One region of the Paenibacillus sp. FSL R7-0216 genome, then DNA from elsewhere that is predicted to be linked to it. Evidence: riboswitches for the same ligand, from Rfam matches in the RefSeq annotation. Region 1 holds a riboswitch; each other region holds the start of a gene.
The links. A riboswitch is a leader RNA that binds a small molecule or an ion and turns the genes downstream of it on or off. The one in region 1 is predicted to bind cobalamin.

Region 2: linked by a shared signal. The riboswitch ahead of MKZ15_RS06525 (ABC transporter substrate-binding protein) and the one ahead of metE (5-methyltetrahydropteroyltriglutamate--homocysteine S-methyltransferase) in region 1 are both predicted to bind cobalamin.
Region 3: linked by a shared signal. The riboswitch ahead of MKZ15_RS03120 (anaerobic ribonucleoside triphosphate reductase) and the one ahead of metE (5-methyltetrahydropteroyltriglutamate--homocysteine S-methyltransferase) in region 1 are both predicted to bind cobalamin.

The regions. Positions count from the first base shown of each region.
Region 1 is NZ_CP150222.1:2,376,048-2,386,799, forward strand. Features, by position in the region: gene MKZ15_RS10660 (cupredoxin domain-containing protein) at 1-126, shown strand, start outside; gene MKZ15_RS10665 (iron-sulfur cluster assembly protein) at 204-503, opposite strand; gene MKZ15_RS10670 (hypothetical protein) at 530-1,771, opposite strand; gene MKZ15_RS10675 (DUF2249 domain-containing protein) at 1,785-2,318, opposite strand; gene MKZ15_RS10680 (multicopper oxidase domain-containing protein) at 2,363-3,361, opposite strand; cobalamin riboswitch at 3,564-3,762, shown strand; gene metE (5-methyltetrahydropteroyltriglutamate--homocysteine S-methyltransferase) at 3,919-6,204, shown strand; gene MKZ15_RS10690 (FMN-dependent NADH-azoreductase) at 6,329-6,955, shown strand; gene MKZ15_RS10695 (MgtC/SapB family protein) at 7,115-7,828, shown strand; gene MKZ15_RS10700 (ABC transporter ATP-binding protein) at 7,942-9,774, shown strand; gene MKZ15_RS10705 (response regulator transcription factor) at 9,767-10,447, shown strand; gene MKZ15_RS10710 (HAMP domain-containing sensor histidine kinase) at 10,444-10,752, shown strand, end outside.
Region 2 is NZ_CP150222.1:1,503,191-1,513,942, reverse strand. Features, by position in the region: gene MKZ15_RS06535 (ABC transporter ATP-binding protein) at 1-313, opposite strand, end outside; gene MKZ15_RS06530 (iron ABC transporter permease) at 310-1,359, opposite strand; gene MKZ15_RS06525 (ABC transporter substrate-binding protein) at 1,356-2,363, opposite strand; cobalamin riboswitch at 2,605-2,788, opposite strand; gene MKZ15_RS06520 (methyl-accepting chemotaxis protein) at 2,903-4,480, opposite strand; gene MKZ15_RS06515 (nucleotidyltransferase domain-containing protein) at 4,739-5,527, shown strand; gene MKZ15_RS06510 (methyltransferase domain-containing protein) at 5,622-6,503, opposite strand; gene MKZ15_RS06505 (TIGR03915 family putative DNA repair protein) at 6,639-7,409, opposite strand; gene MKZ15_RS06500 (putative DNA modification/repair radical SAM protein) at 7,394-8,719, opposite strand; gene MKZ15_RS06495 (response regulator) at 9,064-10,284, opposite strand; gene MKZ15_RS06490 (sensor histidine kinase) at 10,284-10,752, opposite strand, start outside.
Region 3 is NZ_CP150222.1:737,508-748,259, forward strand. Features, by position in the region: gene MKZ15_RS03095 (glycoside hydrolase family 2 protein) at 1-475, shown strand, start outside; gene MKZ15_RS03100 (Na+/H+ antiporter) at 690-2,708, opposite strand; gene MKZ15_RS03105 (ribonucleotide-diphosphate reductase subunit beta) at 2,881-3,912, opposite strand; gene MKZ15_RS03110 (ribonucleoside-diphosphate reductase subunit alpha) at 4,667-7,000, opposite strand; gene nrdG (anaerobic ribonucleoside-triphosphate reductase activating protein) at 7,229-7,747, opposite strand; gene MKZ15_RS03120 (anaerobic ribonucleoside triphosphate reductase) at 7,744-9,720, opposite strand; cobalamin riboswitch at 9,898-10,149, opposite strand; gene MKZ15_RS03125 (MTH1187 family thiamine-binding protein) at 10,643-10,752, shown strand, end outside.

The DNA of each region.
Region 1 (10,752 bases):
AAGGAAGTTCGGGGTGGCAAGACGATGACCTTCACGGCGGATCAAGCTGGGACCTTCGAGTATTCCTGCAACATCTCCTGCGGTAAGAATCATAAGGAAATGAAAGGTACCTTGATCGTAAAATAATAAGCTGACGGCTCATCACAAGATGAGGCCGCCAGCTTTTTTTGATTAGAGGATAAGGTCATGAGCTTAGTCCGTCCTCAAAAATACCCCAACTGCTCCTTCGCCGCCTCCGACATGTGTTCCGGTGACCAGCGCGGTTCCCACACGATATCGACCTCCGGATTCTGGATTCCGAGCTGATCGCTGAGCACCCAGCGAACGCCACCGACGATCGTATCATGCATCGGGCAACCTGGCGTTGTTAAGGTCATTTGGATGTATACCTGGTCTTCTTCTTCCCGAATATCGTAAACCAGCCCAAGATCAACGATATTGACTCCCAACTCGGGATCATAAACTTCACGTAGACTTTCGCGGATTTGATCAATTCTACTCATGGATAGTACCTCCGTTTATATTGTCATTAATGAGCAAAAACTAGCGCAATCAATGCGATGTACGCCACCGAAACCATCGACAGCACGGCACCACCGGCGGCGATGACAACCTGCGACCCGAGGACCAGGCCGACGAGAACCGTTAAATTGGCGCATAGGATCAAGGTCAAGCCCAGATTCGCTTTCCGCTCATCAAGCAGATCGGCCAACAGCGGCGTTCCCGGGCGGCCGGCTTGTTTACCGTATTTGTGGGTCCACCACAGGAACGGCACGATCTTGGACATGTATCCAAGTACGGTGAACGAAACCCAGCAACCGAGATAAACCCAACCGACCGTAAGCACGGTACGGCTGTCCAGCAAGTGATCGGGGGATACGAGCGCCCGTATTGCAAACACTACAGCAAAAATCGCAAAGATTTGGCTCCCCGTTACCGTCCACTCAATGCCTGCGCCGGGGCTGCGCTTATGCCGTTTGCTGCGAATTTGCAGCAGATGGACGTTAAAGCTTAGTACGGCCAAGACGATTAACAACAGCGCAGCGACTTTGTAGCCTGTCGGCAATCCGAACAGGAAAGAGGTCGCTCCCAGCAAGACGCCCGCGTTCCAGAAACCTAGGACGACGTACTCTAGGCGGGTTGGATAATCATGGGACAAATAAAACATCGGTAATAACTTATAGCTGAATCCGGTAATCAAAAGCCCGAACCAGCCCAAAGTGCCCAGCCAGATGTGAGTGCCAAACAGATTTTCGTGCAAGTTGTTATAAAGACCGGTAGCGAAGTTAATCCCCATCGCCATACCGGATAAACCCGTGAGCAGCAGATACAGGACCGCGCAAGCCGTACTGATCGTGATCGCGTTCCACGTTCCGGCTCGTCGCAGCGTAGCGGCCATGTTCCAGACGAACAGGACGATGCCCGAGAACGCTACGGTCGCAAAACCGCCGATCCAATACGTATCGCCTTGAATGAAGCCAAACAGCAGTCCGAACAGCCCTACGGAAAACAGCGCGTAATGAATATACCCAAGACGCTCGCTGTATAAGTTGGACTGCAGGATCACATTAATCAATTGATAGACAGCCCCCATGGCCAGCATGGTCGCCCATCCCAGTACGAACAGATGGACCTGGAACCAGCCGGCCGGGCCTCGAATGTCATCACCGAGCCAGCCCGTGAGAGACATGAAAGAAGTGGCGTGAAACAGGACGAATCCGAAGATCCCCGTAACGATAAATAGAAAGGGCAAGCGGGACATGGCCGGCATCAGGTTCACCTCCTTAAGGTTTGCGGATTTGGACTTTAGCGGTTCCGTCCGGTTGTTCTTCTACCGTGTAGGTACAGCCCAAGCTGTTTAATTCTTCGATTAAAAAAACCGGTACCCGGTCATTATGAATGTGCACCTCGTCGCCAGATTTGCAGCGATCCAAGGCGGCCAGCGTTCGCACCATTGGCTGCGGAGGTTCGAGTCCGCGGTTGTCGAGTTCAATGAGGTTGGAGGAGCGTTCGACCGAAGCGTTCTGCGCCTTTGGGGCAACCTTAGCCTCATCGACGGTCTCCAACCAGGATTTATTTTTCTTATGGACAAACGTTGTTATCCAATGTTCCTTGTCGTGCATGACCGATTGGCCGACGAGCCCCTTCATCTTCAGAAAACCAAGCAATGGCGTGGGTTTGAAGGTGGCGTGCAATACGAAGATATCGTCTTTCCCCAGCGTTTTTACGGTGTCCATGATCAGCTGGAACGGCTCCATTTTACTCTTGAGCTGCTCCCGGACGTCCAATTCAACGATTTTGGCCTCTTGTCGTTCCATTGAGCTTCACCTCTTTCATGAGATTGCAATCGGGTTATCGTTTCTTAATGGCTCATCGCCGGTGCTCCATTATCCTTGCCATCCCGAGTCACCCGCAGGATGGCGGTAGCCCCCAAATAAGCGTCGTTCAGTTGATGGGTTAAAATCGGATAATCGCCTTCTTCTGTGACGGTAAACTCGACAACTGCACCTCCACCCGCCGGAAGCAGCACGGTTTGCATGCCGTACAGCTCATTCTTTGGGTTACCATCCAGATAGACGTGATCAAAGGTGGTGCCGACCACATGGAAGGAAGATACATGGTTGGGGCCCACATTCACAACGTAAAGCCGAACCTTATCGCCAACCTTGGCGAGGAAGGGATGTTCTTTTAGCGTGTGGTCATCGCCGTTAAATACGACATATTCCGGATCGCCTTGTTGGAAAGCATCCATATCGTTCTCCGCGTACCATTCGCTTTGGACGATCGTATATTCCTGATCGATATCCGCATCCGTAGGGTAACCGTCCTTCGGTTCGACGATGATCATCCCATACATTCCGTTGGCTACGTGAAGCAGTACTGGACTTACTCCGCAATGGTACATGAACACGCCGGGTGTATCTGCAGGATAGGTAAACGTTCCTTGCTCGTCAGGCATCACCTCGACGAACTTCTGGCTGGGAGCGGCATGGACGGCGTGAAAATCCATCGAATGCGGCATTTCAGGGTCTAAATTGTTGAGCGTAAATTCCAGTTGATCGCCTTGCTTTACGCGCAATACCGGGCCAGGTGCCGTTCCGTTAAACGTCCAGGCATTATAGATGACGCCTTCCGAGATCTCAATGTCGGTTCGTTGAGCGGTCATCTCGATGTGTACGGTATTTCTCTCGCGATGGACGACCGGCTCGACTGGCGGATGATTGATATGCTGCGCTTCCTCATGAGGAGCGGCTTCACGGACTGGAGGCTCCTCTGAAGGGAACGCAAACCAGGCGGCTGCGATCATGACCAGACCGGACAAACCTAGTAAGGACCACTTCAGAATGTTCCGAGATTTCATGAGTCATTCCTCTTTCTGTCGTTTATGTGTAAGCCCATGGCATTCTTGTTTGATTAGTTTCATCGTACGATGGGTTTGGGAGTCGAATTGTGATATTAATCACTTGAAAGTTGTCGAAAATGTTGTCATAAATATTTAAATTCCGATGTGTTTGGTATTGTATTCGCCTGGGACATCAAGTAAGATGGGAGGTATATTCCAACCGAATATCGCGGAAATAGGTGTTCCGGCCTTGCTTGGCCGGAGCTTAAAAGGGAAGTCCGGTGCAATGCCGGCGCGGTCCCGCCACTGTAACGGAGGAGTCGGATGCATCGAATGCCACTGGTGATCAAGTCACCGGGAAGGCCGCTTCCGGCGATGATGCCGAAGTCAGGAGACCTGCCTATTTCAACGGCACTGCTGTACCTACGGGAGATAGGGAGGTGTTAAAGATGCAAGCCATCGAACAAATGATCGAAGGTCCTCTTTAGCCTATGTTGCTATCGGGGACCTTTTTTGTGTTGCAAACTATGGGTGTCATCAAGCCAAACGATGAGGAGGAAGTCAACATGGGGAACATGAACATAGTTAGCGGAAATCTGGGATATCCCAGAATCGGCGGACAACGGGAATGGAAGAAGCAAATTGAAGCCTATTGGGCAGGGAAAATTGCAGAGTTAGAGCTGCATGATCGCTTGATGGAAATCCGGCTGGGTCATCTTCGTTTACAGCGGGATCGGGGGATTGACGTGATCCCGGTCGGTGATTTTACCTATTACGACCACGTATTAGACACTGCGACGATGTTCGGACTGATACCGGAGCGGTTTGATTGGAACAGCGACAAATTGCCGCTGGATCTGTATTTCGCCATTGCCCGGGGGAATGACCAGGCGGCGGCTAGCGAGATGACGAAGTGGTTTAATACCAACTACCATTATATCGTGCCTGAGCTGGGGCGTCGGGATCCGAGGGTAATCGTCAACCGCCCGCTTATGGCTTATTTGGAAGCCAAACAGGAGCTGGGCATAGAAGGTAGACCCGTGGTGCTTGGGTTGTTCACCTTGTTGAAATTGTCTAAAGGAGAGACGGCGGACCAAGTCGATGACTGGATCGAGAAATTATTGCCTTTATACGTACAGGTATTACGAGAGTTGGAAGCGGCTGGCGCCACATGGGTGCAAATGGACGAACCGGCTTTGGCCGTCTCTCTAACCGAAGAGGACGTTCGCCGGCTTGACTTGATTTATCGGACGATCGCCCGGGAAGTCCCTGATCTGCGGATCATGCTGCAAACGTATTTCGATGCCGTCGAAAGGTACGTTTCGCTTGCAGATCTGCCGGTGCATGGCTTGGGACTGGATTTCGTGCACGGCCGGGACGGGAACCTGGAGGCACTGCGTCGCTACGGATTTCCTGCAGGCAAGACACTTGGTGCAGGGCTTATCGATGGACGGAATATTTGGCGTACAGATTTAGACGAAACGCTAAGCCTGTTGAAAGAGATTTCTATGTTAGCCGGAGAACCGGGGTTGATCGTGCAGCCTTCCTGCAGCTTGCAGCACGTCCCGGTATCCGTGGCGGGCGAAGAGCGCTTATCCCCGGTGTTACGCGAGGCGCTGGCGTTTGCCGAGCAGAAACTGGAGGAGCTAACGAGCTTGTGCAAGGCGGCAAGCAGTGAGGGACCCGAACCGGTGCAGTTCGCGGAGAACCGCCGTGCGCTGGCCGCACTCGCCGCAGATCCGGCCCGGAGCCGTGTTGCGGTGCGGGCGGCGGCGGTGCAGGCTGCTGTAGCCCCGGCGGAGCGAACTAGCGAGTTTGCACAGCGGCGGCTCTTACAGCAGGCGACATGGCGGCTTCCGTTCCTGCCCACAACGACGATTGGCAGTTTCCCGCAGACCGCCGAGGTTCGGGCAGCGCGGCAGAAATGGCGTAAAGGCGAGTGTAGCCGGGAGAAATATGAGGGATTTATCCGGGAGGAGATTCGCAAATGGGTCGAGATCCAGGAGGAACTTGGGCTTGATGTGTTGGTCCACGGCGAGTTTGAACGCACCGATATGGTGGAATTTTTCGGTGAGAAGCTGCCGGGCTTTGCATTTACGCAGGGGGGCTGGGTTCAGTCTTACGGTACGCGTTGCGTCAAGCCGCCTGTGATCTACGGGGATGTCGAGTTCGCCGAGCCGATGACCGTCAAGGAAACCGCCTATGCCCAAAGCCTGACGGCTAAGCCGGTTAAAGGGATGCTAACGGGACCGATCACGATCTTGAACTGGTCATTTGTTCGAAGCGATCTATCCCGGGAGCAGGTCGCCTATCAAATTGCCTTAGCCTTACGTAAGGAGGTCGAAGCGTTAGAGCAGGCCGGTATCGGGATGATCCAGGTGGACGAGCCCGCCTTGCGCGAAGGTCTCCCCCTCAAGAGGAAGGATTGGTCGAACTATCTGGACTGGGCGGTAGAAGCGTTCCGGGTGACTACCTCCTCGGTCTTGGATACAACGCAAATTCATACGCATATGTGCTACTGCGAATTTGAAGATATCCTGGAGGAGATCCGAGCGTTGGACGCCGATGTCATTTCGATCGAAACCTCACGCAGCCATGGCGAGTTGATTCACAGCTTTGAGAAGCAGACGTACCCGCTCGGGATTGGCCTTGGCGTTTACGACATCCATAGCCCGCGTGTACCAACCGAAGCCGAGATGGTCTCTTTGATCGAGCGCGCGCTTCAAGTGCTGGACCCGGGATTGTTTTGGATCAACCCAGATTGCGGCTTAAAAACCAGAGGGCAAGAGGAGACCGTCGCCTCCCTGCGGCAAATGACAGCGGCTGCTGAACAGGTTCGCAAAAAATACAAGCAACTGTAATTGACAAATGATTAGTTACCCATTATCATAACTATTGTTCGATTAGTTACAGTTTATTTTAAAGTAACTATGAAAAAGAAAGAAGATAACAATAGAGAACATGAATAATGGAGGGAAACTAGATATGTCTAAAGTTTTATTCGTGAAAGCCAATAATCGCCCGGCGGATCAATCCGCCACTGTGAAGCTGTACGAAAGCTTCCTGCAAACCTACAAAGAAACGCATCCCTCGGATGTCGTTACTGAGTTAAACCTGTTCGAGGTTAACCTGCCGTATTATGACCTGGATATGTTGAACGGGCTGTTCAAAGTCGGCAAAGGAATGCCAACTACGCCAGAGGAGCAACAAGCCGCCGAAGTGGCCAATGCTTACTTGGAGCAGTTCTTGCAAGCCGATAAAGTCGTGTTTGCGTTCCCGCTGTGGAACTTCACCATTCCGGCGCAGCTATTGACGTACCTGTTCTACCTGAACCAAGCCGGCAAAACGTTCAAATACACCGAACAAGGTCCGGTTGGCCTGGTTGGCGATAAGAAGGTCGCTTTGCTGCAAGCACGCGGCGGCGTTTATTCCGAAGGTCCAATGACCGCGCTGGAAATGTCCCTGAACTATGTGAAGAACACGCTGGCCTTCTGGGGGATTAACGATCCGGAAGCCGTAGTTGTTGAGGGACACAACCAATTCCCGGACCGTGCCGAGGAAATCATCCAGGACGGTGTAAAACGCGCAGCCGAGCTGGCAGCGAAGTTCTAATTCCACGATCTTGCCTAAAAAGAAGTCTGAGCCGTTTCATTGACGGTTCAGACTTCTTTTTGCCTTTCATTGTCCGCCGAGGCGGAATTAATCCATTTGCGCCGGCTTACCGAATACAATTATACTCACCTTATATAATTGAAGGAGTTGCGACGCATCATGTACAACGAATTGGAAATGGTTTTAAAGTTATGTTTGGCCCTATTGTTTGGTTTGTTTATCGGAATCGACCGGCAATTGAAACAGAAACCGCTGGGGATCAAAACGAGTATGGTCATCTGTATCGCCAGTTGCCTGGTGACGATCGTATCGATTGAAGCCTTCGCCAAATTCGCCGGCCCGGATCATCCGAACATGGACCCCATGCGGCTGGCCGCGCAAATCGTCAGCGGGATTGGTTTCCTGGGGGCTGGAGCGATTCTACGCCGGAGCAATGAGGGGATTTCCGGCCTCACCTCTGCGGCGATGATTTGGGCTGCATCGGGAATCGGGATCGCTATCGGGACCGGATTTTATCTGGAAGCCGGGCTAACGGTCATTTTGCTGATCCTCTCGGTGAATTTCGTCCCCTACGTTATTAAATGGATTGGACCCTATAAACTGAACCAACGCGACGTATCCATCAAAATTGTCATGGAGGATCACGGAAACGTGACGGAGTTGATCCGCATTATCGAGCGTAAGGACAACAAGGGGCGGAAGGCCAAAGCGAACCAACACCGGATCCGACGTCTGAAAATCAAGGATCTGGAGGAAGGACGTCAACGGGTGGATATGGTGATTACCGCATCGGAGAAGGAGTATACGACGGAGCTTTATCATTTTCTGCGTACGATCGAGCATGTCATCAGCGTTGAAGTGGAAAATCTATAGTCTCTTTGCACGTTTGGTTTAACTTCAGTTTACATTCCCAATGTAGTCTTTTCCTAGGGCCAGCGCTTTCGGCTCATCTTGCTTCAGATAGAGATAGAAGGGAAGAGAATCTCATGCCAAGGAATAACGCTAAATCGATGGATACGGATCGTACGGTGAACAACGGAGGGGTAGGCTCCAAAGCTTTTTTTCGTCTTCTTCGGGAAACGAAGCCCCCTCTGCGTCTGTTTGCCGTGGCGATCGTGCTCAGCTTGCTGTCGACGCTGGTCAGCCTCGTGATCCCGATGTTCACGAAGAATCTCGTCGACGGCTTTTCGCTGTCTTCGATCAGCGGTTTGCAGATCGTCTGGATCGGCGTCGCTTTCATCGGGATGTCCGTCGCTTCAGGCTTATCGATCTTTCTGTTGAATTATACGGGACAGCGAATGGTCGCCGGTCTCCGGGATCGCTTATGGAATAAAATGCTTCGCTTGCCAGTATCCTACTTCGACAATAACCGGACCGGGGAGTCGGTCAGCCGGATGACCAACGACACCGGGATCATCAAAGCGTTGATCTCCGAGCAGGTTGCCGGCTTTTTCAGCGGAATCATCTCCATCCTCGGCGCGGTGGCCGTCCTGTTCTATTTGAACTGGAAAATGACTCTAATCATGTTTGCGGTGATTCCTTTGGCCGCTTTGATCCTCGTGCCGTTAGGCCGAACGATGTATAAAATTTCGCTCGCCATGCAAGACGAGACGGCCTCTTTTACGGCGGTTTTGAGTCAAGTCCTATCGGAAATTCGGTTGGTTAAGTCTTCTAACGCGGAGCGGAAGGAGTACGAAAACGGTAGCCAGGCGATCGGAAAGCTGCTCTCCTTTGGGGTGCGCGAAGGCAAAGTCATGGCTTGGATTAGCCCGTTCATGGCCTTCGTTATGATGATGCTGCTTGTCGTGGTGATCGGCTATGGCGGGATGCAGGTCGCAAGCGGCGGGTTGTCAGCCGGGGAATTGGTAGCATTTATTTTGTATCTTGTGCAGATCGTCATGCCGATGACGCAGCTCACGACATTCTTCACCCAACTGCAGAAAGCGAAAGGGGCGACCGAGCGGATTCTTCATACGCTGGATGCGGAGGAGGAGCCTTTCGGTGAAGGACAAGAGATCACGAAGGCTGACCGGCCATTGATCGTGGACGGGATCACCTTCGGGTATAAGCCGGACGAGCCGGTGCTCCAGGAGGTTTCTTTTACGATGGAGCCGGGGACGGTAACGGCGGTGGTCGGCCCCAGCGGCGGCGGGAAAACGACGTTATTCTCCCTGCTGGAGCGGTTTTATGTGCCGCAGCAGGGCACCATCCGACTGGGAGAAGAATCGATCGATTCATTTACACTTCGCTCCTGGCGCGGCATGATCGGGTACGTCTCACAAGAAAGCCCGATTATCGCCGGAACGATCCGTGAGAATCTTTGCTACGGCATCGAGCGTGAAATTAGCGAAGCGGAAGTACAACAGGCGGCGAAGATGGCTTATGCCGACGGCTTTATCGCCGAGCTGCCGAAGGGGTTCGATACCGATGTCGGTGAACGCGGGGTCAAGCTGTCAGGCGGGCAACGGCAGCGGATCGCGATCGCGCGGGCACTGCTGCGCGATCCGAAGATCCTCATGCTGGATGAAGCCACCTCCAGCCTGGACAGCCGCTCAGAATTCGTCGTGCAGAAGGCGCTCAAAAATCTGATGCAAGGCCGGACGACGATCGTGATCGCTCACCGGCTATCCACGGTCGTAGGGGCGGACCAGCTGATTTTTATCGAAAAAGGGAAAGTGACAGGAAGGGGAACACACGACCAACTGCTGCACCAACACGCCATGTATCGTGAGTTTGCCTCGCAGCAGCTGCAAATCGCCGCAAGCGCCGAAGGGACGGAGGAGTTCACGAACGAGGAAGAAGGGAAGGACCATGGTTAAAATTCTCGTCGTTGACGACGACCCGCATATTCGGGAGCTGGTTCGTCTATTCCTGGAGGAAGCGGGGATGGATCAGATCAAGGAGGCGGGGAACGGCCGCGAGGCGTTAGCTCTGGTGGAATCGGAAAGGATCGACCTGGTGATCCTGGACATCATGATGCCGGAGATGGACGGCTGGGAGTTATGTCGTGAGCTGCGCCGGGATTATGAGATGCCGCTGCTTATGCTGACAGCTAAAGGAGAAACCCGCCAAGTGGTTAAGGGCTTTGAGCTGGGTACGGACGATTATCTCGTCAAACCATTCGAACCGGCAGAGCTCATCGCTCGGGTGAAGGCGCTGCTTAAGCGTTATCAGGTGTCGATATCTCAGACCGTAACGATCGGTTCGCTGCGAATGAATCGCAAGACGTTTGAGGCAGATCGCGGCGAAGATCGAATTACGCTGCCGCTCAAAGAATTCGAGCTGCTGTTTAAGCTTGGCAGTCATGCGGGGCGCACTCTCACCCGAGAGCAGTTGATCGAGGAAATTTGGGGGTATGATTTCGAGGGGAATGAACGTACGCTCGACGTGCATATCAATCGTCTCCGTGAACGGTTCCCCGAGGAGAGCTTCAGATTCAAGATCCGCACGATTCGTGGACTTGGCTACCGTCTGGAGGTGGGTGAACGTTGACCTTCTGGAGGAGAGTAGGTAAGATTTTGCTCCGAATCGGCCAGGTCCTACTCATCTTCATCGGTTTTGGGGCGACCTGGACCTTAGCCAGCTGGATTACCTCGGCGATTTACCGAAATGCAGGGCCCCCTTATTCTGCTTATGTCATGGATCTGTTGAATGTGGTTCTTGGAGTCCTGTTATTTTTCTTGATCGTTTTCCTGATCTCCCTTCTGTTACGGCCTCATCAACTGAAGATGCTGAATGCCATTATCGACGGGATACGCCGCATCGCTAATGGGGATTTTACCGTTCGGTTGGAGGGC
Region 2 (10,752 bases), 870 kb from region 1:
CCTGATGGGCGAATCGGCCCATCTCTACGACCTCGCGAACCGTGAACGCGACGGACGGAAGCCCGTCCTGTTGGAGAACGGCGACTTTACGCGACAGTTCCTTGCGGGAGTAGGCCGTCAACGGACGCCCCTCCAGCGCAATCGCGCCGGAATCCGGTTGTTCCACACCTGAGATTAGGTTCAGGAGGGTCGTTTTGCCGCTGCCGTTTGGACCGATCAATCCCCAAAACTCGCCGCGGCCGACCCGCCAATCCACTTCGTTCAGCACTTCGAGGCGACCAAACGCCTTCGCAACTCCCCGCACCTCGATCAACGCAGCTCCTCCTCTCTCTGCTTTTTCTTCCGGTACAGCAGATACCCAAAGAAAGGCGCTCCCACAAACGCGGTGACGATGCCCAGCGGAATTTCTGTAGGGGCCAGCAGAGAGCGGGCGGCCAGGTCGCTCCACATCATGAATATCCCCCCACCTAGCGCGGACAGCGGGATGATTAGGCGGTAATTCGGTCCGGTGATCAGTCGGATCATATGCGGAACGACCAGACCTACGAATCCGATCACCCCGGACACCGACACCGCAGCTGCCGTCATCAGCGTGGCGACGAGCAACACGGCCAGTTTGGTCCGTTCCACAGCCATCCCGGAGTGGGAAGCCTGACGTTCACCAAGAGCCAGCAGGTTCAAATGCTTGGCCCGGCTCCACAGGAACAGGGCCCCCACCAGCAAATACGGCAAAAGGATGGCCGTATACGACCATCCGCGCAAGCTCAAACTGCCCATCGTCCAATAATAAATCTCATTGATCGTTTTTTTCGACATCGCCGTTAAAAAGGACACGACCGCCCCTAGAAAAGACTGCATCACGACGCCGGACAAGACCAGGCTTTCGATGGGCAGCTTCCCGTTCTCCCGGGCCAGCCAGATCACGATCCATAACGTAACCGCCCCGGTCACGAAGGCGATCATAGGCAACGTAAAGATGCCAAGCAACGAAAACTGCCATCCGAAAAAAATCAGCACAGCCGCACCGATCGCCGAACCTGACGATACCCCTAACGTAAAGGGATCCGCCAGCGGGTTGCGCAGCACGCCTTGAAAGCCTGCGCCCGCCACGGCGAGCGAAGCGCCAACCAACATCCCGAGCAGCACGCGAGGCAAGCGAACCTGCACGACGATTTGCTCTGCCGCAGCGCCCCAGTCCGGCGTAATCAAGCGGCCAAGACCCGGGAGCCGATGCAGCAGGATGGCCGCAATATCCCCTGCCGGAACATAGACAGAGCCAATGCCGATGCAGAACAGCAACGTCACCGCTAGCAGAACGAGTCCCGCCGCCCCATATCCGGCTAATCTGCCGCGCGTCATGGCTGGATCAAATCCGGATGAATCGCTTTGGCGACTTCGATTAGCCCTTGTGTCACGCGAGGACCTGTACGACTAAGCAGATTATCGTCCATAGCAATGATCCGATTCTCCTTCACAGCCGATATTTGGTCCCAGCCGGAACGGCCTTTGATGATGTCAGCCAACGTCTTGTTGTTCTCGTCAATTACGCTTTTTGCATACAAAATGACATCCGGGTTCGCTTGAATAATCTGCTCTTCATTAATCTCGGACCATCCCTCAACCTCGGAAGCAACGTTGATGCCGCCCGATAACGTGATCATTTCATCCATAAATTCACCTTTACCGACTGTCCAGCCTGGGGAAAACTCGATGTACACCTTTTTCTTCTGATCCTCGCTCAGCGAACCCACCGCATCAGTAACGGTTTGGACCTCCTGCTTCATCTTCCCGACCACTTCGTCCGCTTCGGCCTGGTGATTCGTGATTTTGCCAATCGTTTGGATATGCTCCATAACCGCATCGATCGTTTTCGGATTGGATTGGAACACTTGAAGTCCCATATCCGTCAGGCTTTTGACCGTCGCCTCATCAATGAGACTAGCTGCCAAAATGAGATCCGGCTGCGCCGCCACGATCGCTTCAACGTTCACCTGGAATCCGCCCATCCGCGGTTTGTCCTTCACCGCTTCCGGATAGTCGTCCAAATCGGATACGCCGGCGACTTGTTCATTAAGCCCAAGAGCAAACAGCACTTCCGTCTCTGACGGCGCCAGCGAAACGATTCGTTCCGGCGCTGCGTCAAACGTGAACTCCTTGCCGGTGGAATCCGTTACGGTATAGGGATAAGTCGTCTCCTGTGCGGCTGGTTGATTCGCTTCAGCATTTGTTCCCGCGTTTTGCGTCTGCTGCGTCGCCTCCGCAACGTTCCCCGTTCCTTGATTCACTGCGTTGTTACCGCAGGCAGCCAGCACCAGCAGCAAGGCCAACAAGCCCAAGCTTGCGATTCGTTTCCAGTTCTTCATCTCCAAATCTCCCCTTTTTGTTCATTCCAGTTGGTAAAGAATCGCCTCGTGCTTCAGCGGTACGTTGTGCAGCCGGATTTCAAGTCCAGCCGAACACCATCCCGGCAACAAAGAAAAACCCCTATCCTAGCGGATGGGGTTACGTCTACAAAGTCATGCCGCGCGCCGACGAAGTGGAGAGCTCCACAGTCTGGCGCCAAGCCATGATACTCTTGGCAGAACGTTATCCTTTCCTCGAAGGACCGTCTTGATTTCCCGTGGCAGGTCTCCTGACTTCCAGGTATCGACGAAAGCTCGCCTTCCCATCTCCCTAGCGGGCGACAGTGGCATCGTGAGCTCGTCCCTGTTTACAGTGGCGGGACCGTGCCGGATTTGCACCGGCTTCCCTTTTAACCCGAAGCGGCACGGCGTTCTTCACCGCTGCTTCAGGACCTACGGGCACAATTTGTACGCTTGTCTTAAGGCTTTCTTCTCTATTGGATTATAGGGGAAAAGCGGGAAACTGACAATATCTAATCCGCTTCGTCATGTCTTCGACTTCACTCCAGAGACAAATCCGCTCCCAGGACGCCAATCGCTTCGCCGTCCCGACGGATGGGCACGGCAAGCGTCATGCACCGCCGTTTCGTAATCGCTGAGATATACGCCTCGGAGACGACCGTTTCCCCGGCAAAAGCACGGCGGAACCATTCCCGACCTTTGGCGTTCAGCAAACCAGCCTCCGGGATGGACACGACAAAGGATCCGTCCTCACGGTTTGACCAAGCTGCTTCAAGTCCCGGTTCCGCGGCCAATAGCTCCTCCAGAGCGGCTCGGTGTCCAGCCGGTTCCATCGCCAGGAACCGCGGCTGATCGGCTGCCTTAAGCAGCTTCCGGGCATAGGCCTGTCCCAACGCCACCGCTTCCTCACCTCCGGCGGCCAAATCCGTCCCCGAATGCACGGAGTTAAGCGAAACCATCAGTTCGCCTTGCGCCCGGTCGAGCCCCACGACTACGGTCTGCAGCTTGGAAATATGCTCCCGTTCAGACTCCATTCGAGACAGCGCCCCCTCCACATGGATGATGCTTCGATTCAGTGCTTCATGCACCTCACCCAGCATGGCTTCCATGTTACGCGTCAGCTCGGCTTGCTCCCGGCTTCGCTGCCCTGTCTCGGCAACCAGTCCATTCACTCCGGCCACTTCCTCCGCGATGAAACGAATATCCTCACCCATTCGCTTCATCAGGGAAATGCCCTCCAGCGCCGAGTCCCGGCCGCCTTTCAGCGTGGACTTCACGCGGTCCACATCCGCGGCAATCTGCCGGAACAACGGAGCAGAGCGGCTGATCGCTTCGGTGCTTTGGTCCGCCAGCTGACGCATACGTACGGCTACCACGTCGAAACCTTTGCCTTGAGCCCCCAAACGGGCCGCTTCAATGGATGCGTTCAGCGCCAGCAAAGCCACCTCCCCGGCGATCTCTTCCAAACTCCGGTACAGCGCGCCCAACTTCCGCGTATTCCCCTCCAATTCCTCCATCGGCCCGGCAATCGATTCCTGGGAATCGGCCAACGAACGGATCGTGCCATCCGCCGCTTCAAGCGCCCCAGCCATGCGCACCGCTTCGGCCCGGGTGTGCTCGCTGCGGCTTAGGAGATGCTCTGCGGCGTCATGGATTTGGGAAGCCGATGCGGCAACCTCCTCCATCGCAGCGAGGCTCTCCTGCACCTGTTCCAGTGAGCGCTCGCTGCTGTGCTTTAGCTTCAAATCCTCCGCCGCCGCCGTGTCGGCCAACCTGTGCAGTTGCTCAAGGCTCCCGCCTACTTCGCCGACCGCCGCCTGCAACCGATCCGCCGCCACCAGCGACTCATTGAAGACCGTTGTCCAATCGTTCTCCTTCCGCACGGGTTCATCCGCACTCGCCGCAACGGACTTGCCTCCCAGCAGTCCCCACCACGGCGCAGTCCCCCGGCCGGTTCCCGACGGCAGCAGGGAATAACCCAAGCAGAGGAGCGTCAATAGCGCAAGAGCCGTGATATACCATGGCGTCTTCGCTACTACCGCACAAACTGCGAGAAGAACTGCCAATCCCACGCCAAGCCAAACGGCGTTTCTTCCTAACCAACGAAGTTGATTCATGTCCCCACCCCTATGTGTAAACTTTGCTAACATTATAAAATAGGACTGGAGTCATAAAAAGGAAAAAGTTAGGAGTTTCGAGACAGGGTGCAAATAATCGACGGATTTCTATAAAGAGAACGTTCATTTTAAGAACGTTGTGTCTGGCGTACCCGATTTATTTCTGGTAAATTGATCAATGATTTGCGGCATACTCAATATATATGATATTTTATAATAATACCCTTTTGATGGGTCACAATCTAAGGAGTGCTTATCATGAAGTTACCTTTACACAATCAATTCATACAGGAAGCCATTGAGTATGTGAGTCAAGATCAACGAATAATAGGTCTTCTCGCAGGTGGATCCATGATGTACGGGGAAATGGATGAGTATAGTGATCTGGACTTAATCATTGTGTACAATTCTGCTTTTCGAAGCGAGATCATGGAACAACGCCACTCAATTGCCGAAAGACTGGGTAACTTACTTTCAGCATTTACAGGCGAACACGTCGGAGAACCTAGATTGCTTATATGTTTATATGGCCCACCTCCTCTTCATGTGGACCTGAAATTTGTCCAACTGGATGAGCTCGGATCCCGAATTGAGAATCCTTTGATTCTTTGGGAGAGAGGTGCTGCTATAACATCTATCATTAGTAAAACAAGTCCGTCTTTCCCAATCCCTCATCCTCAATGGATTGAAGACCGTTTCTGGGTATGGGTGCATTACTGCGCTACAAAATTAGGAAGAGGCGAATTGTTCGAATTAATCGATACTATAACATTTATGCGGAATGCAGTGTTGGGGCCGCTGGTACTCATTAACAACGGCCATCTCCCGAGAGGAGTTCGAAAGCTAGAAAAACACGCGCTCGAGGAAGTAGAAGAATTAAAAGGAACCATTCCCATCCACAGCTTTGAGAGTTGCTACCTCGCTCTAAAAAATACAATCAAAATGTATCAACGGCTACGTCAAGTTTCGGAAATTTCACCGAGGAGCGAAGCGGAACGCATCACAATTGAGTTTCTTGAAGGAATATATTCAGAACGATCCCAATGATAGAGCCCCCCACTATGGGTAGTGGGGGGCTTTACAGTGCAAATCGGAGGCAACAATACTATCAAACGGAATCTAAAAAATATAACGCATTACGTTACTTTTCTCTTGTAACCCCCCAAACCTGCCGAACGAAATGGCCTTTGCTAACGGCGCAGTGGTCCGTAACAATCAATCTCGCTTCAGCAATATCTTGCTCCAGCGGCTCGGTGGAGACGATCACCGCTCTTGTCGAGATTCGCTTTACGCTTTCCAGCATCCGCCGTCGCTCCGTGGCGGTTAGTACCGAACACAAATTGTAAGGAAGGTCGACGATCGCGGCATCGTACGCCCCGTCCAGCTCATTTAAATCTCCGATCTCCACGATTCCTGTATCGTCATAGCCAAAGTGACGTAGATTGCTTCTTGCTCCGCGAATCGCCACAGGATTGATGTCCCTGCCAACGATGTCAATCCCCATCGACATCGCTTCGATCAGCACATTGCCCATCCCGCAGCACGGGTCGATGGCTCGCTTACCTTCCGGGTTGGGCACGGCGATATTGACCAGCGCCCGAGCCACCACCGTCGTTAACCCGGTGGAGTAGTTATGCGGCTTCTCCTTGTGCGCAAGCCAGACCGGGTCCGAGATTCGGCATATCCCCAGCACCCAGTCGTCCTGCCGCGCCAGCACACCCAAGGTTACCTCTGGATCACGCATCTCCGCGATGCCGCGAACTTGGGCACCGATCCGGCGCTCCGCCTCGCGCTCCCCTTCATACGTTTGCCGCCGTCCGTTTTTGAGATATCGGACCTTGAAGGTGCATCCCTCCAAATCCAGCAACGATGCCAGCTCGCCAAGCTCATCCAGTGTAGGCGCAGCAAACAAAACATCTAACCGCAGCTGCACGAACGGGCTGCGATTGGGCGGCAGCCGGAGCGGGCTTTCCAAATAAGCGTCTCCCTCTGAAGCCTGCCCGAACAGGGCGCGCTGCTCCATCAGACAGAGCTCCCGCTCGCTCTCATGGCTGGCAAAAGGATAAATATATGTGATGGGGGATGATTTCAAATTGTAGCTTGGATTCAATCTAGCGACATCCTCTCTTGTCCTTATCTCCCCATTGTACCAGAATGTTCAATCATCCCGCATTTCGGTCAACTGCGCCCAGTATCGCTTGGGCATATGCGACATTTGTGCCCGAGGATTCAGCCGTTCCCGGATCGCCACGGTGTCGTAAAATTGCTTCCACAACCGGCGGTATACCCGTTCCTGCTCCCCCACCTCCGGCAAGACGAGCTCATCGAGATCCACGATCTCCGTCCGCTCCGGAGTCGCCTCCTTCGGGCGATGGATCAGCGCCTGGCGATGAGTTTGATCGTAGATCAGAAACGCCTCATGCCGATAACGGTTGCTAAAGTGCGGGGCTAAGATCGGCAACACGCGGTTCTTGGGTTCAATCACCGAAACGAGCACATCGCCGTATACCGAGAAGCGGACAAACCCCATCAAAGCGTGACTTTCCGTATTCAAATGTCTTACCGCTTTGCGAAGCCGATGCACCGTAGTCTCGGTCAGCATATCCATAGCTGCACGCCCATGCCAGAATCCGAGCCGCAGGAAGCGATAGATTAACAAATCCTTCTGCGGCTCGCAAGTCAAGAACCCGCGGCGGACGAGCTCCTGAGCCTCCGGCGAGATGCTCCGCCCGATGGCGCTGTAGACCCGGGACGCTTTCTCAGGTGAGGTCTCCACCCACCTCGACTCAAATAACGTCACCTGCGGGTCGTCGTCAGCGCGGAGATCAACCAGTTCTTCCTTGCGTTCATAGCTTTCGAACACACAGGTTAGCAGACCGTCGAAGCTCCCATCATAAGCGTAAGCCGCTTCCTTTATCCAAGCAGCCATGCTCCGAGCTCCCTTCCTGCCGTCCCCGCCAACTCCTCGTCGGAGAACAGCGACAGCTGCTCCACCTTCGGCTGCGGCAGGAACATGTCGATTTCCTTGCGAGACAACAAGGATCTTAGAATCGTGCTTTCGTTCACCTTCAGTCCTTCCAGCCGACGTCCAGAACATGTGAGGAAGTATTGCGCCCGCTTCAACACGACCCCTAGCTTCTTCAAGCCATGAAAATCAAGCCGCCCTGTTCGCCGCGCAGCCACGATCCGTTTAGCGCTTCGTATTCCGATCCCCGGGACGCGCAGCAGCGTTTCATAAGGAGCCGTATTGACTTCCACCGGAAAACGATCGATATGCTGGACTGCCCAATGGCATTTCGGATCCATGAATAAATTAAAATTTGGCGTGCGTTCCTCGAGCAGCTCCTTGGCTTCAAAGCCGTAGAACCGCAGCAGCCAGTCCGCCTGGTACAAGCGGTGTTCCCGCAGCAGAGGCGGCTTGGTATCCAGCGACGGCAGCAGTGTATGCTCCGCCACCGGTGTGTAGGCGGAATAATACACCCGCTTCAGCTCATATTTGCGATACAGCGCCTCCGTCAGGTTGAGGATGCTGAGATCGCTGTCCGGCGTAGCCCCGATGATAAGCTGCGTACTTTGCCCGCCGGGCACAAACCGGGGGGCGTGACGGTATTTCACGAGATCGGTACCGTTCTCGCGGATGCCCTGACGGATGGCGCGCATCGGCTTCAGGATCGCCTCCTTGCTCTTATCCGGCGCAAGCTGAAGCAAGCTGTGCTGCGACGGCAGCTCGATGTTTACGCTCATCCGGTCCGCAAGCAGCCCAAGCCGGGCTATCAGCGCCGGATCGGCACCGGGTATCGCCTTCACGTGAATATAGCCGCCGAACCCGTAGTGGTTCCGCAGCAGCTCCAACGTCCGGATCAGTTGCTCTGTCGTATAATCCGGGCTGCGCATGATCCCGGAGCTGAGGAACAAGCCCTCGATGTAGTTGCGGCGGTAGAAATGCATCGTCAGCTCCGCCAGCTCCTCCGGCGTGAATGCAGCGCGGCGCGTGTCGTTAGATCGGCGGTTAACGCAATATTTGCAATCATAAATGCAGGCGTTTGTCATCAGCAGCTTGAGCAACGAAATGCAACGTCCGTCGGCGGCAAAGCTGTGACAAATGCCGCAAGCGACGGTGTTTCCTACCGTCCGGCTGTCGCCGTTCGCCCCGCTTCCCCGTTCAACCCCGCTGGAAGAACACGATACATCATATTTGGCCGAATCCGTCAAGATGGTCAGCTTGTCATATAGATTCATTCCTGCAGCCTCCCTTTTGGCTGCATTATATTACGAACATACGTTCTCGTCAATGAACTTCCTCTCACGACTAGTATGAGGAAAAACCTGCAATTGTGCAGGCTTTTGCCGCCAAAGGTCCCCTAAAAAGCAAAAAACCTGCAAAAGTGCAGGTTTTTGCGGCCAACTGGCCGATTTCCATCTATGACACGAAAAAAACTGTATTTTACAGGCTTTTTCTCCAGGACAGTCTATTCCGCGAAAAAAGATGTAAAATTGCAGGTTTTTGGTCAAGAGCACGAAAGCAGCAGTCCCGACAGTCCGAGTAATCCCAGTAATCCCGGCAGTCCCGGCAATCCCGTTTGTCACTTCACCTGCGACTCCTTCATCCCGCCGCTAGCCAGCAAAATATTAATGTTCTGCTGCTGCCGGTACTCATTGGGCGTCACGTTATATTTCTTGCGGAACATCTGCGTAAAATGCCGCATGTCCTGATAGCCGATGTATTCGGCGATTTCCGCGACCTTCAGCTTCGGGTTCAGCAGGAGTTGCTTCGCTTGCTCCAGCCGGAGCGAGGTCACGTACTCCTTGTAGCCAAGCCCGACCTTCTGCTTGAACAGCTGACTGAAATAGGCCGAGTTCAGGTAGACGATGGAGGCGACCTTTTCCAGGGAGAGATCCTCGTTGTAGTGCTCCTTGATGTACTGCAAGGCAACATCGATTGCCTTCTCCCCGCTGCCCTTCGCTGGATCCAGCAAGGTGACCGGCGAATCGGAGGCCTGCTTCATGCGCATGACCACCTGCGGCACCATCTTGAAATCGTTGTTCAGACCTGAATGGACGATCTGAAAAGGCACCTTCAAATAGTGCTTCATATGTGCCTTCACTTCGTCTTGAAACTGTCCGATTCGTTCCGGATCCCGCGGCGTAATCAGTCCCAGCAGACTTTGCCGGTCGTAGCTGACAACAAACCCCCGTCCATGGCGTTCAATCAACTCGGAGAGCACATTTTCCACGATGAAATGCTCCAGCCGCACGCTTTTGTCCCCGGCATCCATCTGGACCATCATCAAATAAAAGCTGAGATAGTCCTCCATAAACGGTGTCAGATCCAGATTGCCAATATCCAGGCCTGAGGCCAGCCGCTGGAACATGCCTTCGCGCAAATATTTCAAATTCGCCTTCAAGAGCTCCTCTTCCTTGATCAGCTCGCTTTCCTCGCGGATTTCCGCCGCCAGGGTACTGATGATTTCCTGCAGCCGGGTTTTCCCGATCGGCTTGAGAAGATAATCGCGGGCCCCCAACCGCACCGCTTCCTGGGCGTAGGCAAACTCGCTGTGGGCCGAGATAACCACCCACTTCACGTAGGGAAACTTGCGTTTGGAAATCCGCATGAATTCCAGCCCGTTCATCCCCGGCATCAAAATATCCGTTAGGACGATGTCGAAACGCTGCTCTCCCATCAGTTTAACCGCCTCTTCTGCTCCTTCCGCCAAATACACCGCATATTCCGGGGAGATCCGCTTAATCGTCCGTTTGATCCCTTCGCGAATCGCCCGTTCGTCGTCGGCTATCAGAATATTCACTATGAAACGTCTCCTTCCATTGGAAGCGGCAGCACGACGGCCACCTTGGTTCCTTCATCGGGAATGCTCTCGATCTCCAGACCGTAACGTTCACCAAACATATGCTGGATGCGGCGATGCAGGTTTTGCAGCCCGATGCCGCTGCTGCCCGTGCCGGACTCCCTCGGGATTTGCCGGTTCAACGACTGCTTCAGCCAAGCCAGCCGCTCGCCATTCATCCCATTCCCGTTGTCCTCCACGACGATCTTTAATACGTCCCCGACCTCCTGCGTATATAGCTTAAGCACGCCTTGGCGTTTCAAGGACTCGAGCCCGTATTTTACGGCGTTTTCGATGATCGGCTGAACGGTCATTTTCGGCAGGCGGATCCCCATCCAACGCTCGTCAACCGACGTTTCCACCCGCAGCCGGCCCTCCAGCCGGATCAGGATGATCGTCAAATAATGGTGGATCTGCTCCAGCTCTTCG
Region 3 (10,752 bases), 1.6 Mb from region 1:
AATGGGAGGCGGATCCGCAGGCGTGCAGGACACTCCTCCGGGAGGCGTTCGTCGGTTTTCGTTTGCGGCGAAGATCCCGCCGCAAACGGCGCTGTCGCTCGGAGGCTTGGAAGAGGCGAAGGCGCTGGCCGGTTTGGCGCCGGAAGAGGTGCTGGTGGAGCTGAGCGCCACCGGATTCGCCGCACCGGTGAATCGCTATTATCTGCGCGACCCGAAGGAGCTGCGCTTGCCTGCCGCCGAGCTGGACGTGCAGATTGATGAAGCAGCGCAGACCGTCACGGTCACGGCCTCCGGCCAGGGCGTTGCCCGGCTGGTCAAGCTGGAGCTGCCGCTGGGCGGGGTCCGCTTCAGCGACAACTTCTTCGACCTGCTGCCTGGCGAGAGCCGGACGGTCCGCCTGCGGCATCCCGGCGGTTTACCGCTCCCGTGGGCGGAGCTGCGCGTCGGCGCGCTCAACGCTGGAACGCTCGCGTAACGGAACGAGCAGACCTTATTTCGGCGAAAAACGCCAGTTACCCAGTCTAACGGAACGAAAAGACGCTATTTGGCTATTTAAGGCCTGATCCCAGGCTAAATAGTCCCAATAGCGTCTTCTGGTTCCGTTAGATTTCTGTGTTGCCCATTCTTCGCCGAATAAGCGCGTTACGTTTCGTTACGCTCGCGCGGCACCGCCGTCTCCTTAATCATCGCTATTCCTCGTGCTCATAGAGGGTGAGGCTTTCGATCTGGTTAATCGCTCGGCGCAGTTCCCGGGCTTGTTCCCGGTTAATGTCGCCATTCTCGAACATGCGGCTGATTTCCGCGCGTTCAGCGTCCATGACCAGCAACCGCAGCTCTTCCTTCTGAGCTTCCGTTTTCTCGCTGAATGGATCCGCGGTGCCTTTAAGCCGGGCGATCCCACGCTTGTAATCCAGGATGACGAATTGGATCAGGTTGTCCGATTCGTTCCCTTTCTTCAGTCCCTGCAAGTGCTCGAGTGCGGCTTGCAGCGCGTGGATTTGGATGGTTCTTCCCTCGGCCTTCATGGCGAACTCCTTGTATTTTCGTTTCGCGCGCCGAAAGTCTCGAACCGCACTGCCAACCAGGAAAAAGAAGCGAGCACGGCCGCTTTGCGACAGCTTCTCTTCCCGTAACTCCAGCGCCTTCTCGAAAGCCTCGAACATCTCTTTGTCCATGCCTCCGTTTGCCATCACCTGTTGGATGTAGCCGCGTTCCACCTTCAGTGCAACACGGTGCAATTCGGTGATTTTACCCAGCATGGCCGGACGATCCGGACGCTGAGCTCCCCATTGATCCAAGGCCGGCTGAAGCAGCCGGCTATATTCGTCCATGAGCTGGTAGGCCGCTGTCTTGTTGTCGTCGTTCATTTCTTCCTTGATCTTGTTTATCGCTACCCGCAGCACGCGGGTACGGGCTTCATTCATATCGAGAAACTCGTCGGTCTCTTCGCCGGGCGCGCCCCCTTTGCTAAGCATAGGCAAAAAGATCGTGGCCACAATCAACGTAAACAAGATGACGCCTGCCGCCAAGAACAAGATCAACGATCGTTCCGGGAACGGACCGCCGCTGGCGACTACATAAGGGATCGACAATACCCCGGCCATCGTGACTGCGCCGCGAACCCCGGTCAGGGTCAGAACCAAGCTGGATTTTATCGTAGGTTTGTCAACCTCGCCGACTTTAGCCTTCCGGTATTCATAAATGGCAAAGAAATGCGACCAGATGAAGCGAATCGCCAAAATCCCGATCCCAACAACAAGCGCGTAACCGACTGCCAGCACATTGTTAATATTCGGGTTGTCGACGGTAGCCTGCATCGATGACGGGATGTTCAACCCAAGCAGCAGGAAGACAATCCCGTTCAGGATGAAGAGCACGGTGGACCAGATATTTTCCGTTAACACCTGTTCCTCCGCCAGCATCGTTTCCGTTCGCTCCCGCAATAGGGAATGCACGATACCGCCCACAACCACAGCAATAACACCGGAAGCGTGCAGGAACTCCTCCGTGACGATAAAGATCAGGAACGGCGTCAGAATTTGCAGCAGGGAATGCAGCGTGGCATCCTTGATCCCTTGTTTGAGCAGGGAGAACCGAATCCAGGTCATGATTAAGCTGAGCACCAGTCCCAGTAAGGCTCCGGTCACGAACATATAGGAGAAATCGAACACGGCTTCCCGCAGCGAAAAATACCCCGTAACAACCGCAGCAACCGCGTAGTTAAAGGCTACCAGGCCCGAGGCGTCGTTGATCAGCGATTCCCCTCGGACGAGATTCAGCACCTTCTCGGGGAGATGAATTCGCTTGGCGATCCCGTTGACGGCCACCGGATCGGTAGGGGACAGAATCGCGGCCAGTGCGAATGCCGCGACCAGTGGAATGTCGGGAATCACCGCATGAATGAGGTAACCGCCACCCAATGTAGTTAATACCACCAAGATAATTGCGTTCCCCAGAATCGCCCCGCGCATATTCCATAGTTGGTCGCGGGGGAAATACCTGCCGTCGTTGTACAACAGGGGTGCAACGAACAGCAGCAAGAACCATTCTGTCTCGAGTTCCAGTGAAAACCCGTTAAAGGCTAGCGCAATCAGAATCCCAAGAGCGATTTGCGTCAACGCGGTAGGGATCAACGGGATATAGTGGCTGATGATGTTGGAGGCTACAAGACAGATCAGAAGCATAATTACGGTAATCAGTAAATCCATAAATGCTAACGTCCTTCCGATGTTCCGGCACTGGGCCGATTTGGTAGTTAATCATAGCATATCCCGTTTTTTTAAACCGAAGTTAAATGGGACAAACTTTTTTTGCGAAAAAATGCTCTTCCGCAGAGCTAATGCAGAAGAGCCGCCATCATTTATTGCGCCGTTCTTGTCCTTACAGGTCGTCGAACCCGTTGTCGTCGCCAACCTTGCCATAATTACGGGATTTGGCCTCGAAAAAGTCCGTTTTCGTCGCGTTCAGCGCCTCGTCGGAGAACGGCTTGATCCACGGCATGCAGTTGATATCGACGCCTTGGTACGCTTTGTCCAGACCCATCAACGTCAGTCGCTTGTTGGCGATATATTTGATGTAATCGGACAATTCGTTCAAGTCGATGCCTTGCACATCTTTTAGCGTATAATGCGCCCAATTCGTTTCCAGCTCGACCGCCCGGTCGATCGTGCGATAGGCGTAGTCGATGTTTTCTTTCGTGTTCAGCTCCGGATAATCGACCAGCAATTGCTTGAACACTTCGGCAAAGAAGTAGCAATGCTGATTCTCGTCCCGCTGGATATACGAAATCATTTGGCTGGTGCCCATCATTTTCTGATCGCGCGCCAGGTTGTAGAAGAAGGCGAATGTACTGTAGAAGAAGATGCCTTCAAGAATAAGGTCAGCAACCAGGGCTTCAAAAAACGTCTGCGGCGTCGCGTTATTACGGAAGTTCTGATAGATGTCGGAGATGAACTTGTTGCGATCCAGCAGCACCGGATCATGCTTCCAGTATTCGAAAATCTCTTTCTGCTCCTGCTCCGATACGATCGAGGACAACACGTAGGAGTAGGATTGGTTGTGTACCACTTCCTGCTGACCGATGATCGCCGAAATCGCCTCCAGCGACGAGTCGGTGAAGTAACGTTTTACGTCGCCAACGAACATCGTTTGCATCGAATCGAGTACCGCCAGCAGCGAGATGTTGATCTTAAAGGTGCGCTGCTCTTCCGAATCGAGCAGGGCAAATTGCTGCGCGTCCTTGGCCATCGGGATCTCATCCGCGATCCAGTGGTTGAGCAGCAGCACTTTGTACAGCTTGTACATATGCGGCATGCGGATGTCATTCCAGTTCAAGATGCCCGAGCTTTCGCCGCCGATGATCCGCGTTGATTTGTTGGGGGCTTCGGTGTTGAATATCGTTTGAAGTTGCATGGGATTTCGCTCCTTAATTTGTAGTGGATCATGCGGGAGGGGGCCGCCGGCTGAAATGTTCTTACGATCGCTGTTGCTCGCGGATTTCTCTGATTGAACTGGATTCAGAAGTTGTAGAAATCCACTCGCAAAGGCGACCTAGCGCATGCTTCCGAAGTAGCTTTCTTTCAGAAAGCTTTTAGCTTCTTCAGAATCATTTCACCTCGGTTCAATGAGCTTAAGATCTGTGTCCTAGCTCATTGAACCCTTTGGCCCATTCCCCGCATGTATTATTACAAAGCCGTGAGCGCATCCCCCGCAGGGGATGGCGCCGCCTAGCACGCAGTGGCATTTCAAACGCCCCTGCCGCTCAATTTCATTAAAAGTAAGTGCATCCCGAAGGGACAACGACTCATTCGCACTCGGTTCTCGCCAAAACGCCCCAAAGTCGCAGTCACCGCCCTGCAGGAGCGCCTGAAGTAGAGCGGGCCCGAAGGGCGAGAAGCGGCTCATCCCGCCAAAGTCCCTCGGGTGCGCCGACAGCAGCAGTTATGAGCAGCACGGTTTACCAGGTCACCCGGGTGCGCCCAAAGTAAGACGTACCCGAAGGGGGAAAAGCGTTCCACGAGCCAACCTAAAGCGTATCCCCGCAGGGGAGAGCGTGCAGGAGCGCCTCAGTCACTCCAACGTTCCTCTCATTGCGGGAGCCCAGAGGGCAGCAGGCCCTCGGGCGCCCTCCCTTACGGTAAGGGAGGGGTGGGGAGGGATGAGTCCCCTATGAGGCACAACTTTCGCACTCCTCAATCGTCAACGCCCGACTGCGCACATAATACGTCGACTTCAGCCCGGCCTTCCAAGCATGCAGGTGCAGCTCCAGGAATTCGGTGGCTTTGATGTCCGGCCGCACGTACAGGTTGAAGCTTTGCCCTTGGTCGACGTGGCGCTGGCGAGCGCCGGCCATGTCGATCGACCAGTGTTGGTCGATCAGGAACGCTGTCTTGTAATACCAGATCGTTTTTTCGGACAGATCCGGTGCCGGGTTAGCGATCTTGTACGTCGTCTTCTCCTCATAGGAGAGCAGCTCATACAACGGATCGATGCTGGCGGTGGAACCGGCGATGATCGAGGTCGAGCCGTTTGGCGCGATGGCGAACATCCAGGCGTTACGGACGCCGTTCAAGCTCACTTCCTTCTGCAGCGCGCGCCACTGTTCGGTCGTTACGTATTTGCCTTCGCGCGTGCCGTCCGTGTAGTTCCGAGCTTCAAAGTAATGCCCCGTTTCCCAGTCGGAACCGGCAAACTTCGGATATTTCCCTTTTTCTATGGCAAGCTCCATGCTGGATTTGACCAGCAGGTAGTTGATTTTCTCATAAAGCGCATCGTTGTACTCCACGGCCTCCTTGGATTCCCAACGGATGCCCTCGAGCGCGAGCAGATGGTGCAAGCCAAACGTGCCAAGGCCAATTGCCCGATATTGGCTGTTCGTGTATTGCGCCTGCAGCACTTCGATATTGTTGATATCGATGACGTTGTCCAGCATCCGCGTCTGGATCGGTACGAGCCGCTCCAGCACGCCAGCCGGCACCGCGCGGGCCAGGTGGATCGAGTTCAGGTTGCAGACGACGAAGTCGCCCGGAATTTTGGACACGACGATCCGGGTTTGCCCGTCCTTCGTTACCAGTTCCTCTTGCTCGACGACCGTCGGCGATTGGTTCTGCATGATTTCCGTACACAGGTTGGAGGAGTAAACCATCCCGTGCGTGCGGTTCGGGTTCGCTCGGTTGACCGTATCGCGATAGAACATGTAAGGCGTACCGGTCTCCAACTGTGATTTCAAAATCCGCTTCATGATATCGATCGCCGGCATCGTGATGCGCGAGAGGGTAGGGTGGGCGACGGCTTCGGCGTATTTTTCGCGGAAGCTGCCCTTTCCGAACTCCTCATCATAGAAGTCCTCCAGACCCAACGGACGTCCGTTCTCATCCTTCCAGCCCATCGTCTTCTTCACTTCATGCGGGCAGAATAGATTCCATTCGCCGCGAGCTTCTACCGCCTCCATGAATAGGTCAGGCAGGCAAACGCCGTGGAAAACGTCATGCGCACGCATCCGCTCGTCCCCGTTGTTCAGCTTCAAGTCGAGGAAGGCGAGAATATCCTTGTGGAAAACGTCCAGATAAACCGCGATCGCGCCTTTTCGCGTTCCGAGTTGGTCGACGCTGACGGCGGTGTTGTTCAACTGGCGGATCCAAGGGATGACGCCGGAGCTGGTATTCTTATGGCCGCGGATATCGGAGCCGCGAGCGCGGACTTTGCCGAGGTAGACGCCGATGCCGCCGCCCATTTTGCTCAGTCGAGCCACGTCGGTGTTGGAGTCGAAGATGCCCTCAAGGGAATCGTCTACGGTATCGATAAAGCAGCTGGAGAGCTGACCGGCGACTTTTTTACCGGCATTGGACATGGTTGGGGTTGCGGCGGTCATATAAATGTTGCTCATCGCCCAATACGCTTCCTTCACCAATTCCAGGCGTTTCTCTTCCGGCTCCTTGTGCATCAGGTACATCGCGATGACCATATAGCGCTCCTGCGGCAGCTCCATCGTCCGTCCGTCGAAATCGGTAGCGAGGTAACGCTCGGTCAGCGTCAGTAGGCCAATGTAGTCGAACAGCAAATCGCAGGAAGGGTCGATCGTGCGGCCCAGCTCTTCAATTTGCTCTTTCGTGTAGCACTCGAGCAGCTCTTCGCGGTAGATGCCCAGCTTGCACAGCTCGGAGATGAGGTGGTGGAACGAGCCGTACGGCTCCTCGGGGTAAGCTTTGTAACGGCGGTTGACCGCTGCTTTTTTATAAAGGGAAGTGAGCAGGGAACGGGCAGCCGCAAATTTCCAATCCGGTTCGTCTTTGCTGACGAGCTCCAGGGCGGACATCGTAAAGGCATTGCTGATCTCTTCGCCGTTCACTTCGTCGCGACGGAGCTTGGCATTCACGCCGCGTAATAGGCGTTCTTTATCGAGGTTATGTAATCCTTGCAAAATACGGTCGGCATAGACGCCAAGGCGCTCGCCGTCAAACGCAAGTTGTCGGTTGTTTGGTTTGGTCACTAGAGTGGGCATGAGAGGAATCCTCGCTTTCGTGAAATAAGTTGGAATGAATGCTGCAGTCCGCCTGTGTTTACCGCAAATCTTGAATTTTCAAATTGCAGATAACGGGTGAAAAAAGGGGGCGCAAGGGTACTCGCGCTCCGTGATGAATGTTGTCAAACTGTGACAAAGGTCACAGGCTTTTAATTATACCAGAAACTTCTATTGTTCGTGATCAAAAAGTCAGCTTTTTAGAGGTACCTAGAAAGAGAACATGGACTCCCATAATACGGGCTTTCCCTGCCGCAGGCTTTGCTGAATATCGACCAGCCGCTGGTTGGAGCTCCCGCGATAGAGGAGGGAAGGGTCGCGAAGCTCTTCTACGAATCTTCCGTCAACCAGCACCTCGCAGCGCCTTAGCAGCTCGTATGCAGGTGAGCCAGAGCGTTCTATGATTTCTTCGTAGGTATAACCGCTGTAAATCCAAATCGACACAGGCCCTGTCTCCGCAACCAGTCGGTCGATAAACCCGCTGACTTCAGCGGCGGAGAAGAAAGGGTCCCCGCCAAGGATCGATAAGCCGCTTAGCAGGGGGTTATTTTTAACGTCATGAATGATTTCGGCTTCGCGTTCCAAAGTAAACGGTTCGCCGTAATCGAAGTTCCAGGTCTTCGGGCTGAAGCAGCCCTTGCAATAATGACGGCAACCGCTGATAAAAATCGCCGCCCTCAAGCCTTCGCCTTCATTAATAGATTCGGGATAGTAGCCGCAAAGATTCATACGTCGTGTTTGACCCGGTCGCGCACTTCCGCTTGTTTGGCTGCATTAAACCGCGTTTGGAAATCGCCGGTCAGGTAGCCCGTCACCCGGCGCAAGCGGCGGATATGCACATCGTTCTCATGGCTGCCGCAGGAAGGGCAGGTTGCCCCGATAATCCCTTCGAAGCCGCAAGCCGAGCACCGGTCGATCGGATGGTTGATGCTGAAATAGCTGACCTGCTGCTGCAGGGCGAATTGCACGATTTTCAGGAACGCTGCCGGGTTGCTGCGGGCATTGCCGTTTAGCTCGATATAAGAGATCGCACCCGCGTTGCAAAGCCCGTGGAACTTGGCTTCCAGTTCGATTTTTCGCGCGGCACTGAGGTTGTAGTAGACCGGGATATGAAATGAATTCGTGTAGTATTCGCGATCCACGACTCCGGGAATCGGGCCGTATACCGCACGGTCCCGTTTAGTGAATTTGCCGGACAGGCCCTCCGCCGGGGTGGCGAACAACGTGATGTTCAGATTATGGATTTCGCTTTGGCGGTCGCAATAGTCGCGCATGTAGGCGATCAGATCATACGCTTTCTGATACACCGCTTCGTCTTCGCCGTGGTGTTTGCCGTACATGGCCTTCATGCATTCGGCCAAGCCGATGAATCCAATGGACAAGCTACCGTGTTTGAGCAGATCGCCAACCGCGTCGTCCGGTGCCAGCGCCTCGCCGCCCTCCCAGACCCCTTCACGCATCATGAAATCCGAAGCCTTCGCCTTCTGAGAGGCTTGGATGTTGAAACGGTGCAGCAGACCCTCCAGCGCGATATCCATATAATGCGTCAGCTCCCGGTAGAAGCCGCGCTCATCGGCCTCCTTGCGATGGCCCAATTCGATCCCGTGCTCCAGGCCTATTTTGACGAGGTTTAGCGTATTAAAGGATAGATTTCCTTTGCCGGACAGATGGTTCCGTCCGAAACGGTCGGCCAGCACCCGGGTGCGGCAGCCCATCGTAGCGAATTCCGTATCCGGATTCGTCGGATCGTAATACATCAGGTTCAGCGGGGCATCCAGGTTGGCGAAATTCGGATACAGCCGTTTGGCTGAGCATTCCGCAGCTTTCAGGAACAGGGAGTAGTTTGGTTCTCCTGGATTTTGATTGATCCCTTGCTTGCATTTGAAAATCTGAATCGGAAAAATCGGCGTCTCCCCGCTGCCTAGCCCACGCATGGTCGCGGTGAGCAGGGAGCTGATTACCAGCTGTCCTTCCGGCGAGGTGCAGGTTCCGTAGTTAATGCTGGTGAACGGGATTTGTCCGCCGGCCCGGCTCGACATGGTGTTTAGGTTATGGACCAGGCTCTCGGCTGCCTGCAGCGTTTCGCTTTCGGTTTCCTTTAACGCATATTTGAAGGCTTTCGGATACCCGTCTCGGAGGTCGCTGCGGCTCATGGCAATGTCGCCCAACTCGGCGCTGGCATCGCCTTCCTCAAAGTAATCCAACCCTTTGCGGAAGTACTTGGCGAATGATTTGGCCACGTACGGGGCGAGATCGAAGTCCAGTTTGTTCGCGGATACGCCGCCGTATTGGGAGTTTTGCTGGGATTGAAAAATGATCGCCACCAGCGCCATCGCCGTCATGATGGAGGATGGCGGGCGTACGCTGCCGTTCCCGGTATTGAAGCCTTCGCGCAGCAGCTTATCGAAAGGGATAAAGATGCAGTTGGTTGTGCCGATGGCGTATTGGTCCAGATCGTGGACGTAGACAATATTGTCCTGGATGGCTTGGACCAAGCGGGCCGGCATCACGAAATGGTTTGCGTACCATTTAGCATACTCGCTTCCGAATTTACTCATCTTGCCGGAGAAGCTCTCCCCGTTCAAATTGGCGTTCTCACGCAGCACCTCGAGATTTCGACTGTGCACGATTTCCTCGCCTAATTGAATGACTTCATCCAGCAAGGTGTCTCGGCCGGTATACGTCTGGTTTAGCAATGCCATAACAAAGTTCTCCTCCCGATAAACTGAGTTTTTACTTCATATAAAAGGGCATGTCCAACCCGACGAGGGTGGACATGCCCGAATGCGCTGCATCATAACGATCACGTTGGGCATAGAAATAGAAGCCCTAAGGTTCAGCGGCAAGCGGACACCATCCCTGTTCCTCGCAGGTTTTCCGTCGGTGTCTTCCAAACGGGCAGGTCTCCTGGCTTTCGGGTCATTGCTGACGCCTTCCCGCAGCCTTAGAATCAAGCCGCAGTGGCATAAAGGTCAGACGAACGGCTGGGCCTTCAAGACGATTCGATGAACGTTTCGTCTCTAGCGCCTAGCTACCGATTACAGTGGCGGGACCGCAGCGGCTTTGCACCGCACTTCCCTTTTAAGGTCCGGAGGCTTGTCCGCCGGATCACCCGTTCACACTATATTTTGTTGCGTTGATCTAAGGATAGCCCAAGATGTTGTGTTTGTAAACCGAATTTTTACCATGTAAATGACCTGAAAACGTCGTGAAAATCTCCAGTCCTTATAACGATGCGGAGAGTGGGGGACGAGGGAGAATTGTGAACATTTATGAATGGGACTGAGGAACTAGGAGGATGGTTGGGGGCGGCAACTGTTTTTCGAACGGTGTTGGCTAACGGACTGAGAAGTCGTTATTTCTGCAATTTCTGACGAATAAGAAATCTAACGGACCCCAAGGCCCTTATTTGGTGCGAAGACGTATAAATGGGGCAGATTCTAGGCAAATAGCGGCTCCAAGGTCCGTTAGAAAGCGAAGTTCGGATTCCCGGGACAAATAAGGTCACTACAGTCCGTTAGAGATCGGTTGATCTTCAAGTGCAAGGATGGGTAGAATGGAGGTAGGTTGAATAACAAGCTCGTGATTGAAAACAAAACCACTACCAGAAAGAAGGGATCGATTATGGCCATCGCTGAAGTAACCGTCATTCCGATCGGAACGGGTAGCACCAGCCTGAGCGCTTATGTCGCTGAGTTGCATCGGGTGCTGGAGAAGCAGACGGGAATTACGTT